2 regions of the Methylotuvimicrobium sp. KM2 genome follow, and region 2 is predicted to be linked to the other one. Evidence: predicted binding sites of a transcription regulator. Region 2 holds the regulator's gene; the other holds the start of a gene.
The links. The regulator HrcA, encoded in region 2, represses chaperone genes, less so after heat shock. The targets are predictions, from matches to a motif close to TNTTAGCACTCNNNNNNNNNGAGTGCTAANA.
Positions count from the first base shown of each region.

Region 1: rpoH (RNA polymerase sigma factor RpoH) is a predicted target of HrcA. The motif match lies at 2,151-2,181, and genes of this name have one in related genera.

Region 1 covers NZ_CP150634.1:1,941,370-1,948,114, reverse strand. The annotation lists gene WJM45_RS08310 (WYL domain-containing protein) at 1-467, shown strand, start outside; gene WJM45_RS08305 (DNA-3-methyladenine glycosylase I) at 513-1,085, shown strand; gene rpoH (RNA polymerase sigma factor RpoH) at 1,255-2,121, opposite strand; gene ftsX (permease-like cell division protein FtsX) at 2,308-3,225, opposite strand; gene ftsE (cell division ATP-binding protein FtsE) at 3,319-3,975, opposite strand; gene ftsY (signal recognition particle-docking protein FtsY) at 3,980-5,980, opposite strand; gene WJM45_RS08280 (hypothetical protein) at 5,984-6,580, opposite strand; gene WJM45_RS08275 (SURF1 family protein) at 6,573-6,745, opposite strand, start outside.
Region 2 covers NZ_CP150634.1:2,590,352-2,597,096, forward strand. The annotation lists gene dnaK (molecular chaperone DnaK) at 1-1,226, opposite strand, end outside; gene grpE (nucleotide exchange factor GrpE) at 1,297-1,944, opposite strand; gene hrcA (heat-inducible transcriptional repressor HrcA) at 2,016-3,059, opposite strand; gene WJM45_RS11000 (NAD(+) kinase) at 3,495-4,376, shown strand; gene recN (DNA repair protein RecN) at 4,386-6,077, shown strand; gene WJM45_RS11010 (agmatine deiminase family protein) at 6,095-6,745, shown strand, end outside.

The DNA of each region.
Region 1 (6,745 bases), 650 kb from region 2:
CAGTGCGTTTTAAATTCGAGCTGGAGATTTCATATCAATCGTTGTCCAGTCCTAAGCCTAAGACTTTGCAAATCAACCCTCATACTTTGGTGTTCGACGGTTTGCGTTGGCACGTTCGGTCTTTCAGCGTAACTCACAACGACTACCGCGATTTCGTTCTTGCACGTATTCATAGCGTCTCTATTTTGGGTAAGGCTGACGAACCTCCTTTCACAGACACTTTGTGGAACAAGTGGTTGACTATCGAAATCGGTCCGCATCCGGGATTGAACAAAGCGCAAAAAAGCGTGATCGAGCGCGATTTCGGGATGGTCGACGGTAAATGCGTCACTCAAATTCGGGCTGCCTTGTTGTCGTATTTTCTTTTGAGTATGCGAATCGGCAAGGACGATCTGCATCGGGAAGCGATGGAGCAGCAAATCGTGCTTTTGAATCGCGATGAGATCAAGGATTTTATCTTTTTTTAATGCTCGGTATCCCTCCTTAAAACCTAAGCAGATTTTTCAATTTACATGAATAAATGCCGATGGGCTTTGTCCAGCCCGCTTGAAGAGGACTATCACGACCGCGAATGGGGCGTACCGGTGCATGACGACCGCCTGTTGTTCGAGTTTTTGGTTTTGGAGGGCGCTCAAGCGGGCTTGAGTTGGTCGACGATTTTAAAAAAACGCGATCATTTCAGGGCGGCGTTCGATAATTTCGATCCGGTATCGGTGGCCGGCTATGATGAGGCAAAAATCGCGGAGTTGCTGGAGAATCCGGGCATCATACGCAACCGGCTCAAAGTGAATGCCGCTGTGACTAATGCACGCGCTTTTTTGAATGTCAAAGAAGAAACCGGGAGTTTCGATGCGTTTCTATGGGATTTTGTCGACGGACGGCCAGTCCGGAACGCGTGGCGGACGCACGCCGAGTTGCCGGCGAATACGCCTTTATCGGATCGGCTCAGTAAAGAATTGAAAAGACGAGGTTTTAAATTCGTCGGTTCGACGATTTGTTATGCGTTCATGCAGGCGGTCGGCATGGTTAACGATCATACTGTCGATTGTTTCCGTTATGGGGAAATTGCGCGGATTTCGGATTGATAGACTTCCGGTTACGAGAAGGTGATTATGTTTACCTTAGCAGGACGGGGTTATAAAACCCCGTCCTGTCAAAGTCCTGCCAAAATATGGATTCTCACGGAGGACTATGGGAACCGGAAAACGTTCGGGGCGGGTTAAATAACCCGCCCCGCGTGAAGTGTTCGACGTATTATGCTTCCAGCACGAATGCGGCTTTCAGCTTGTTCATGGCGTTTTTTTCCAACTGCCGGATGCGCTCGGCTGAAACGTTGTAGCGTTCGGCTAAATCATGCAACGTCGCTTTTTCTTCGCTTAGCCAGCGGCTATTGAGAATATCGAGACTACGCTCATCAAGCTCCGCCATTGCTTCGCTTAGCATGTTCTCTTCATAACCTTGCCATTGCTCGTTTTCCAGCAAATCCGCAGGGTCCGAGTTATGTTGTTCTAAGTAACTGACCGGCGAGGCGTAAGTGCTTTCGTCGGAAGGCTCGTCATGCGGCATGTCGAAAGCCATATCCGAACCGTCCATACGTTTTTCCATTTCATAAACGGTTTTGAGATCAACGCCTAAATCGTTGGCGACAGCTTTCGCCTCGTCGTGCGACAACCAGCCTAGGTTGTTTTTCGATTTGCGTAAATTGAAAAACAGTTTACGCTGAGCTTTGGTTGTAGCGATTTTGACGATACGCCAGTTTTTGATGACGTATTCATGTATTTCCGCTCTGATCCAATGCACGGCAAAGGTCACTAAGCGAACCCCGACATCGGGATCGAAGCGTTTGACGGCTTTCATTAAGCCGACGTTGCCTTCTTGAATGATGTCGGGCAACGGCAGTCCGTAACCGCTGTATCCACGCGCGACATGAACGACAAAACGAAGATTCGACATAACTAGCTCCTTCGCTGCTTCCAAGTCGCCTTCATCGCGATAGCGAAGCGCCAATTTGCGCTCTTGTTCGTGAGACAAAGTCGGCGTTTGCGCGACCGCATTCAAATAAGCGTCGAATGTTCCTACGGAAAGATTAGTTGGTAAGGCAAAGGCTAATGCGTTACTCATGATTTCCCCTTGTTTTTAAGTTTGCCCGATTTTAGCACTCTCGCGTTATGAGTGCTAAAATTTTTATAAGTTCCGCATTATTTTGTGAGTGAATTCATAATCGATAGGGCTCGGGACGATTCTGATTGATTGGGGATCTCGCTATAAATACCTTCTTGGAGTCAAGGACTCAAACTGGCTTTCGGTTTATTCGGGCTTGGTCAGTCTTAATTGATAGCAAAGCACCCCCCAGGCAGCGGCTACTCCAAGCAGTGAAGAAATCGCAATTAACGACATCATTTCGCCGAAACTCAAATAACGCATCGAAAATACGCCGTCATAAAGTCCGGACAGTCGATCGATCGGCTGCTGCAGAATAAACAACATGACCGTCACAGTAATCCAAGCCAAAATGCCGGAACAAAAACCCAACCAAAAACCGGTATACAAAAACGGCCTTTGAATAAAACGATGGGTCGCGCCCACCAGTTTAGCGATGATCACTTCATCACGCCGATTGTGTAATTCCAGTCTTATCGTATTGCCGGTAATGAATAATACGGCTAGGGCCAATATAAAACTGAGCAGCGTAACGCCGCGATCCGCCAGCTCCATGATCGAATACAAGCGTTTGATCCATTGCATATCCAATTGTGCAAAATCGACTTCTTGTAAATCCGTTAATTTTTTAAACAATTCGTCTAGTTGCGGTCCTTCTTCGAGGCTATGTTCCGGCATAACCTGAATGACTGTCGGCAAGGGGTTTTTATCCAACGCCTTCAGTGCATCGCCGAAACCGCTATATTCGCGAAATTCGGCGAGCCCTTGGGTTTTCGTAATAACCTTGACTGCCTGTATATGATCGAATTTTTTAATTTTCTCGGCTAACTTTACGCCGGCATCATCGGTGACGTGATCTTTTAAAAACAACGAAATTTGATTGCTATCTTCGAGTCCGCCGGTTAATTGTTGAATATTGGCGACCAACAGATAGAATCCGGCGGCCAACGAAATTGCAATGGACAATACGCTGACGGTCATCAACGATGTCACAGGTGCGCGCGCCAAACGACCTAAACTGGAAAACAAGGCTTGCGCATGAATATCCAGGTAAGTCTGTAGCATAGCGCTTAGCCTACCGGAAACAACTTTTCGTCGGACTTCCTTTTTCTGTCGGGGTTGCGGTCTTCTGTGGTTGATATTCGGCTTTTTCATCTGTTAACTTGCGACCAAGCGGCCATGATCCAATTGCAATACACGATGTCCCATTCGCTCAACCAAAGCGATATCATGTGTGGCAATCAACACCGTTACGCCGACTTGTTGAAAATCCTCAAATAATTTCATAATCTCGGACGACAATTCCGGATCCAAATTACCGGTCGGCTCGTCGGCGAGAATCAACGGCGGTTTGTTTATAACGGCGCGGGCAATACCGACGCGCTGCTGTTCGCCGCCGGACAAAGTCTGGGGAAGTTTTTTTTCCTTACCCAGCAAGCCGACCTTATCGAGCGCTGCTCGAACGCGCCGACCGATATCAAAATGACTGTAACCCGCCACCACCAACGGCAATGCGACATTGTCGAAAACGGTTCTATCTTGCAGCAATTTATAATCCTGAAATATTAAGCCCAGCTTCCTTCGTATATAGGGTATTTGTCGAGCGGACGCCTTGTTCAGATTTTGCCCGTCCAACAAAACTTGACCGCGCGAACATCTTTCCATGACCGCGATCAATTTCAACAAAGTGCTTTTACCGGCTCCGGAATGGCCGGTCAAAAAAGCGAATTCGCCGCGCTGTAGATGAAATGTGACATCCAGCAATGCATCGCCGGCATCGGGATAACGTTTACTGACATGATCGAATTTGAGCATAAACCTATTGATCTTTAACAAATAAGGCGTCGACAAACTGTTTCGCATCGAAATCCTGCAAATCGTCGATTCCTTCACCGATACCGATAAAACGAATCGGCACGCTGAATTGCTTGGCTAATGCAAAAATAACCCCGCCCTTCGCTGTGCCGTCCAACTTGGTTAATGCGATACCGGTCAATGCCACAGTTTCGTTAAATTGTTTCGCCTGAGACAACGCGTTCTGACCGGTTCCCGCGTCTAAAACCAACAAAACCTCGTGCGGCGCGGTTTCATCGAGCTTTCCGATAATGCGCTTAACCTTTTTTAGTTCATCCATCAGATTGGATTTGGTGTGTAAACGTCCTGCGGTATCGGCAATCAACACGTCGACACCTTTGGCCTGTGCCGATTGCACACCGTCATAAATCACCGAGGCAGAGTCGGCGCCGGTGTGCTGCGCGACGACATGAATGTTGTTACGCTCGCCCCAGGTTTGCAACTGTTCGACTGCCGCTGCCCTGAAGGTGTCGCCCGCAGCCAGCATCACGCTATGGCCTTGAGATTGAAAGCGCTTGGCCATTTTACCGATCGTCGTAGTTTTGCCGGCACCGTTGACGCCGACTACCAAAATCACGAACGGCTTATCTTGTTCGGGAATCTGTAGGGGGTGGTTACAAGGCTTAAGAATAGCCAATAATTCTTGTTTCAGCGCATTTTCCAATGCTTCCCCGTCGTTTAATTGATGCCGTTCGAGACTATCGGTCAATCGCCGAATGATTGCTGTCGTCGCTTCGAAACCGATATCGGCCATCAATAATCTGGCTTCGATTTCCTCCAGTAAATCGTCGTCGATGGCTTTTTGACCAATGGGAATCGTTGCCATCAATCCGCTAAGGCCGGACCGAGTTTTTTGCAGCTGCGATTTAAGGCGGCGCGCCAGCGATTCCGGTTCCGGCTCGACATAGCCGACTTCGATTACTGCTTCGGCAGCTTCAAACTCGGCGACAGGACGCTCGACCGTTTCGCCGGCCAACACTTCGCCCGCATATCCGTAACGGCTATAAACGGCGATCGCGAGCAACGGCAGCATCAATATTGCCGAAACAAAATTATGCACAATGGCCGACCATGCCGGTAGTCCGTATTTTGCCGCAATAACGCTAAAGCCGATTTGCACGAATAATAAAATACTTAGCATCATGCCGGCTTTTCTGACCGGTTTGGCGCAGTTAACCGAAGTGGCTCGCAGCACCAGCCAAGTTAAAACAACAAAAATCGGCAGGGCAAAGACTCTATGCAACCAATGGGCAGCCACCTGTGCGTCGTAGGATAAAATCCCTTGATAACCGGTGACAAGACCATTGAATATATTCAACGCGGCACGGTAATCGGCTTGCGGCCACCATTGCCCGTTACACTGGGGAAAACCGCTGCAGACTTGTCCCGCATGATTGGCGTTAACCCATAAACCGGATAGGGTTTGCACCAACACCAACAAGCCGGCGAACCCGGCTAGCCAGATGGGACCGCTTATTCGATCCAGTTTATTTAAGGCAGGATTTAATCGTAAAAATAGCCAACTCAATAGCCAGAACTGGATAAAGCCAAGCAATGCCTGAGCAATGACTATAATCGGCATCGCATTCAATTCGACCGCTTTGACGGCCGTGCATACTTGCGCAGCCGCCACGATAAGCAGCGCCACCGCGCCAGTTGTCGCCACGGAACGTTGATACTTCTGGCGCCATGCGATCAATGCCAACAGCACGACGGTCAACATCGATAAGCCGAATACATAGCGTCGCGCCATTTCTTGCCAAGCTTTACCTACATCGACCGCTTTTCCCGGATAAAGCTGTTCGGCCGAAGCTTTAAACTCGGCACTATCGGCGATAAACCATTGACCGTAGCATTCAGGCCAGTCCGGGCATGCCAAATCTGCTCCGGTCAACTTGACGACGGAACCGGCTACGATAAGCAATAAAGCCAAAAAGGCGGAAACAAAGGTAATTTTTCTAAACATGGTTTATCCGATTTGCGAAACACTAAGTAATTTTCTGAGATCGCTCTTTACATCATAAGGGTTAAATCCGGGCTGATAACGCATCATGATATTGCCCAATGGATCCATGATCAACAGCATACCGTTCGCGATCCCGGTTCCGTTGAGCTTAGTCATTTGCTTCTGCAAGTCCGAACTGGGGCGAGTCTTTAACAGCCGGTCGTCGTCCTGCCACCACGTCTTTATATGCTGTTCGGCATCGGGATTCAGCAATATCACTGTTCTACGGATACGAGTTAACTCCTTGCCCATCATCAATAAGAGTTGTTTGGATTTATAAACGGCATCAAGGCAGGTTTGATCGCAATCCGCATCAGGCACCACATTGATTAAAACCCAGCGGCCTTTTAATTCGTCAATATTTTCGGCCGAGAATGAATCGATACCGATTAGATCGAGGCGCTCGGTCAGTAACGGCGGAATAATCAATTCGCCATGATTGGTTGCGCCTTTAAGTAGATTGGGATGTTCTTTTAAATACCACGCAAAAAGAAACGGGATGATCGACATTCCGAAAATAATCAGAATTAGGTTGCGATTTTTTTTCTGTTGATTATTCATGTTTTGTTTTGCACGCGTACCATATAAATAAAGCCGTTAAAGTTAAAGCCAAGCCATACCATTGCACCGCATAGGCCACATGCTTTTCAGGCGGTATGACAGTCGCGATATGCCATTCCCGCAAATAACCTTGATCCTCGGCTGGGTGTAGTTCAATTTGATAAT
Region 2 (6,745 bases):
GTCATTACACCGCCCAAGGTTTCGATACCGAGCGATAGAGGCGTTACATCGAGCAACAATACATCTTTGACATCGCCGCCTAATACGCCGGCCTGAATCGCTGCACCTAAAGCAACTGCTTCATCCGGATTAACATCCTTACGCGGCTCTTTGCCGAAGATCGATTTAACGAATTCTTGAACGCGAGGCATTCGAGTTTGACCGCCGACCAAAATCACATCGTCAATGTCGGACGCGGATAAGCCTGCGTCTTTTAGCGCCATTAGGCATGGGGCTTTGGTTTTATCAATCAGATCATCTACCAAGGATTCCAATTTAGACCGAGTCAATTTGACATTTAAATGTTTTGGTCCTGTCGCATCGGCCGTGACATAAGGCAGATTGATATCGGTTTGTTGCGAAGACGACAATTCGATTTTGGCTTTTTCTGCTGCTTCTTTGAGTCGTTGCAGCGCTAATGGATCGCTGTGCAAATCGATACCGTTGTCGCGTTTGAATTCGTCGGCCAGAAAATCGATGATGCGCAGGTCGAAGTCTTCACCGCCGAGGAAAGTGTCGCCATTGGTCGACAATACTTCGAACTGATGCTCGCCCTCGATCTCGGCGATTTCAATGATTGAAATATCGAATGTACCGCCGCCTAAGTCGTACACGGCAATTTTCATATCGCCTTTCGGTTTGTCCATCCCGAATGCCAACGCGGCTGCGGTCGGCTCGTTGATAATACGCTTGACGTCGAGACCCGCAATTCGGCCCGCATCTTTAGTTGCCTGACGCTGAGAATCGTTAAAATAAGCCGGTACGGTAATGACCGCTTCTTTAACTTCTTCACCTAAATAAGCTTCGGCGTCTTTTTTCAGTTTCATCAAGACCCGAGCCGAAACTTCAGGTGCCGCCATTCTTTTACCGTGACATTCAACCCAAGCATCACCATTATCGGCCGGCACGATTTTATACGGCACCATTTTAATATCTTTTTGCACAACATCGTCTTTGAAGCGGCGGCCTATCAAACGCTTGATTGCGAACAGTGTGTTTTCGGGATTGGTTACCGCTTGACGCTTGGCCGATTGCCCGACGAGCACCTCGTCATCCTTGGTGAAAGCGATGACTGAAGGCGTGGTTCTAGCGCCTTCGCTATTTTCGATGACGCGTGCGGTGCCGTTTTCGAGCACAGCCACGCAAGAATTCGTGGTTCCTAAATCTATTCCGATTATTTTAGCCATTGATTGCTCCAGACTTGAGAGTGTATTTAAAAAATTAGTCGATTACGATATGGGGGCAGTTTTAATGTGTTCAAGCCTGTTCATCGATTTTTGGTGTTTCTTGCGGAGGATTGTCTTCAGCTTTGGCGACAACAACCATTGCCGGACGCAACAATCGCCCATTCAATACATAGCCTTTTTGAAATACATTAATAACCGAGTTCGGTTCGGCATCTGCAGATGGCTGCATAGCCATCGCCTGGTGCAACTCAGGATCAAAGGGTTGCCCAAGCGGATTAACCGCTTCAATATTGAATTTAGAAAAAACGGCTTCGAATTGTTTTAATGTCAATTCGCTGCCTTCTCGAAACTTTTGCACTTCCGGGCTATCGCCGATAGCGGCTTGCAAACCAAGCTCTAAACTATCGACAACAGTCAACAGCTCTTTGGCAAAATTTTCCAACGCAAACTTATGAGCGTTTTCCAAATCCTTTTGGGTTCTTCTTTTCAGATTTTCCATTTCCGCTTGTATGCGCAGAACTTTATCCCAATTTTCCGTAGCCTTTTGTTCGGTCTTTTCGAGCTTTTTCGATAACTCTTCGATATCAACCTTTTCAGCCGTCTGCGGCTGGCTATTTTCGTCTATATTGTTATCTAGCTGCGCATCGGCGTTTTGCTCCAAAATAGTTTCGGTTTGCTCGTCCGCTGCCTTTTCGGGCAACTCCTGCTCGTTACTCATTATTAAACTCCGGTTTAAATAAAAAAACGGTCCGCATCCACGGAAAAACTCTATTTCAAGAAATGTGGGGCTTATGTTTTGGGATTCAAGGCCGCGCCTAATAATTTTGCCGTTACATCGACAAAAGGAATCACTCTTTCATAAGCCATTCGGGTGGGTCCTATTACGCCTAAAACTCCGACTACTTGTTCGTTAATCGAGTACGGCGCGGTAACCAGGCTGCATTGTTCGAATGCGTGATAACCGGACTCTTCACCGATAAAAATTTGTACGCCTTCGGCATTTAAGCATTGATCAAGTAGATGGATAACACCTCGTTTTTGACTGAAAGCATCAAATAATTCCTTGAGCCTCTCCATGTCCGATAATTCGGAAAAACCCATTAGATTCGTCTCGCCGCTTAACACATAATCTTCATCCGACTTTCCGGGATCGAGTGCCAACTTAGCCATTTGCACCGCGTCCAACATTTCCCGATTCATTTGTTCTTGGGCGTCTTTGAGCTCTTTCAGCACGGCCTTTCTGACTGCGGCTAGGCTCAATCCGGAATAAACGGAATTTAAATAATTGGCGGCTTGCTGCAATTGAGCAGGGGTGAATTGCTTTGATGTATGGAGGATTTTATTATGCACTTCCTGTTCATTAGTCACGAAAATGACCAATACGCGGGTATTGGATAACGGCAAAAACTCGATATGGCGTAAACTGACCAGTTCGCGCTTGGGTAATGTCACGACACCGGCCATCCTCGTGACGTCGGATAATATTCTCGATGCCACCCCGATGACATCATTGACGTTATCTTTAACAATTAAATTTTTGCGCAAGAGTTTAAGTTCTTCCGAGTTCAGAGGCTTTACCGTGAGCAGCGAATCGATAAACAAACGATAGCCACTAACGGTCGGCACCCGGCCTGCACTGGTGTGCGGAGAACGAATCAATCCCATGTCCTCCAGATCGGCCATGACATTACGAATCGTTGCGGGACTCAATTTTAATTCGGTATCCTTAGATAATGCGCGCGAACCTACCGGTTGTCCGTCTTGGATATAACGTTCAACCAATGCTTTCAATAATTGCAGCGATCTTTCGTTCAACACCTGATTATTATTCACATTAAACCCTCTAGCTTATTAGCACTCTACCTCATCGAGTGCCAGCGGCGCAAATTAGCAGTTCACTCTCCGCTTGTCAATACCAGCAAATACAATAAAAACACCTACTTAGCATAACTCGCGTAATATTCCCCATCACAACCCACACCACACCCCATAAGCGCCAACTTAGTGCCTATTCTATGGTGCGTTTATGGCTTTATTCGTCATATCGGTATGGGTTGTCGATAGGATGTGGTGCTACGCATTGCCATCCGTGGCCCTGGATTCCGCCAATCCCTGGCGGAATGACGAGTTCCTTCCTTAAGTTGGCGCTTATGACACCACACCCTCCCCCTTGCCCCTTTCACCTTTCATCTTTCATCTTTCATCTTTCCCCTTATCCCTTGACTTATTGAGTATAATTCGATCAAATCCTTTCTTAAATTAACGACAATGCACAGCTCATTCAAAACCATCGGCATTATCGGTAAAGCCAGCGACCCCGGTATTGCCGAAACTTTAGCGATTCTTTACCGTTACCTTAAACAGCACGCCTATGCCGTCATAGTAGACCGCTTGAGCGCTCAATTTTTAACGGAATCCGACGTTGAAAGTTCGGCCATCGAGACTATCGGGCAGCACTGCGACCTAATTATCGCCGCAGGTGGCGACGGTACGTTTTTATCCGCCGCGCGTGCAATCGCCCAATACGATATTCCACTGGTCGGGATCAATTTGGGGCGCCTCGGGTTTCTGGTCGACATTTCGCCGTATGAATTATTACCCAAAATCAACAACATTTTAACCGGCCAATATAGCGAAGAAAGGCGCTATTTATTGCGAACAAAAATCATACGCGACCACCGCGTCTTTAACGAGCAGACTGCCGTTAACGAAGTCGTCGTGCATCGCTGGGTAACGCCTAGTATGATAGAAATCGTCACTCGCATTAACGGCGTCTATCTAAACTCTCAGCGTTCAGACGGCATGATCGTCTCTACCCCAACCGGTTCGACTGCTTATTCGTTGTCGGCGGGCGGACCGATTTTGCATCCCTCTCTGAATGCCTTGGTTTTGGTACCGCTTAATCCTCATACGCTATCGAATCGCCCAATCGTTATCGACGATACGTCCGAAATCGAAATTAGTTTCTGTCAAACCAAACAAATCAATGCTTTGGTCACCTGCGATCATCTTGAAATACCCGAAGTATTGATCAGTGATAAAATTTTGATAAAAAAAGACCCGAAACCGATTAGAATTCTCCATCCCGAAGGACACGATTTTTTTGAAATCCTCAGAAAAAAACTCAACTGGAGCGGCGGTTATCCTTAACCCATTCTCATGCTATTAAATCTTTCCATTAACGACCTAGCTGTCGTCAAAACATTAGACTTGGATGTGAACGCCGGAATGTCGGTTTTAACAGGCGAAACCGGCGCCGGAAAATCGATTTTACTGACCGCACTTGGCTTAGCACTGGGCGATCGAGCCGATTCCGGCTATATTCGACCGAACAGTAAACGTGCTGAAATCAATTTGGAATTCGATTTATCCGATGCCCCTCTGGCGAAAACATGGCTTGAAGAAAATGAACTGGATGATGATCAACACTGCTTGATTAGACGCATTATCAACCATGACGGTCGATCAAAAGCCTATATCAACAATCGCCCGGTTACATTACAAACTCTACAAGAACTGAGCGAAAAGCTAGTTGAAATACACGGACAACATGCGCATTTGACTTTACTTCATAGCGATGAACAACGCCGACTGCTAGATGTGTTTGCCGGCAATCAAGTCCTTTTGGAACAGGTCAATACCTATTTTCAACAATGGCAGCAAAACAATCGGGAGTTACAGGCCCTGAAAAAAGCCAGTGTCGATAGTATCGAGCGCGAGGAATTATTGCGCTACCAACTCGACGAATTGCAACAACTCGACTTGAACCACTTCAATTATGCCGAAATTGTGGATGAACATAGTAAACTAGCGCATTTGGAAGAAATTCTATCGACCGGACATCGGCAACTCGATTTGCTCTACGAAAACGACGAACAATCGCTCAATCGTCTGCTGCTGCAATCGACTCATGCTTTGAACGATTTAACGCGTTTTGCGCCGGATATCGAATCTATCAACGGCATTTTAAACGAAGCACAAATTCAGATTGAAGAAGCCGCTCACCAATTGCGTCGTTATTTGGACAACCTAGAAGCCGACCCATTGAGACTGGAAGTGCTGGAAAATCAAATCGGCATTATTCAAAGTCTCTGCCGTAAGCATCATGTTCAGCCGGAAGAATTGCCTGAGCTAGCTACCAATCTCGAACAAGAACTCAACAACCTGACGCACAGCGGCGAACGAATCGAAGAGTTGACCGATAAAGTTGAAAAGCTGCTCGCTAAATACGGCGAACTAGCGGATCAATTGACACGACAACGCCAACAAGGCGGCCGGCAGTTGCAAAGCCGAATTTCGGCGATGATCAAAGAGCTCGGCATGCCTCAAGGCGAATTTATCGTGAAAATTTCGCCGCTGGATAACTCGCTTCCGCGCGCCGATGGTCAAGATAAAGTGGAATTTTTAGTGAGCGCCAATCCGGGGCTTCCGGCCAAGCCCCTGGCAAAAGTCGCATCCGGAGGAGAGTTATCACGCATTAGTTTGGCGATTCAAGTCACGACTAGTCACGACAAAACCACGCCGACGATGATCTTCGACGAAGTCGACTCCGGAATCGGCGGCGGCATTGCCGAAATTGTCGGACAAAAGCTACGCGCCTTGAGCCTCAATCGACAAGTCATGTGCGTTACACATCTACCTCAAGTCGCATCGCAAGCCCATCATCATTTGTATGTCTCCAAAAATAACCGGAGCGATATCACGACATCCAATGTCAGGCCGCTAGCCCCCGAAGAACGCGTCGAAGAAATCGCTCGCATGCTCGGCGGCGTTAACATTACCGAAAACACCTTGGCCCATGCCCGAGAAATGCTTTTTCAATCGATCTCCGACACTTCGTCGACTTTATAACATAGGAAAAACAAAAAATGATCCGTTTTCCAGCAGAATGGGAAAAACAATCCGCCGTACTGATTGCATGGCCTGATCAATCCGGCGATTTCGGGGGGAATCTCAACGACGTCGAACAAAGCTATCGCTTCATCGCCGAAACGATCTGCCGTTATGAATCGTTGATCATCTTGTGCAAGAGCGCTGTTCAGCAACGACATATCGAAACGCTGTTACCAGTCGAAAAATCCGGTATCCGTTTCATACATGCCGATTACAACGACATCTGGGTTAGAGATACGGCATTTCTGACCGTCGAAAAAGACGGCAAGCCGCTATTGCTAAATTTCCGTTTCAACGGCTGGGGCGGCAAATACGAACATGCGGCCGACAATGCCTTGAATCGGAATCTACTGAAACACGCCCCGTTCGCAAGCAACCCGCATCTCGACATCGACATGGTACTCGAAGGCGGCAGCGTCGAAAGCGACGGCGAAGGCACGATATTGACGACCAAACAATGCCTGCTCAATCCGAACCGGAATCCGGAATTGAACAGGGATCAAATCGAGGCGCAATTACAAAAGCATTTCGGCGCCGAGCGCGTATTGTGGATCGATCAGGAAAATCTCGACGGCGATGACACCGATGCCCATATCGACACGCTCGCCCGCTTCTGCAGTTCCGAC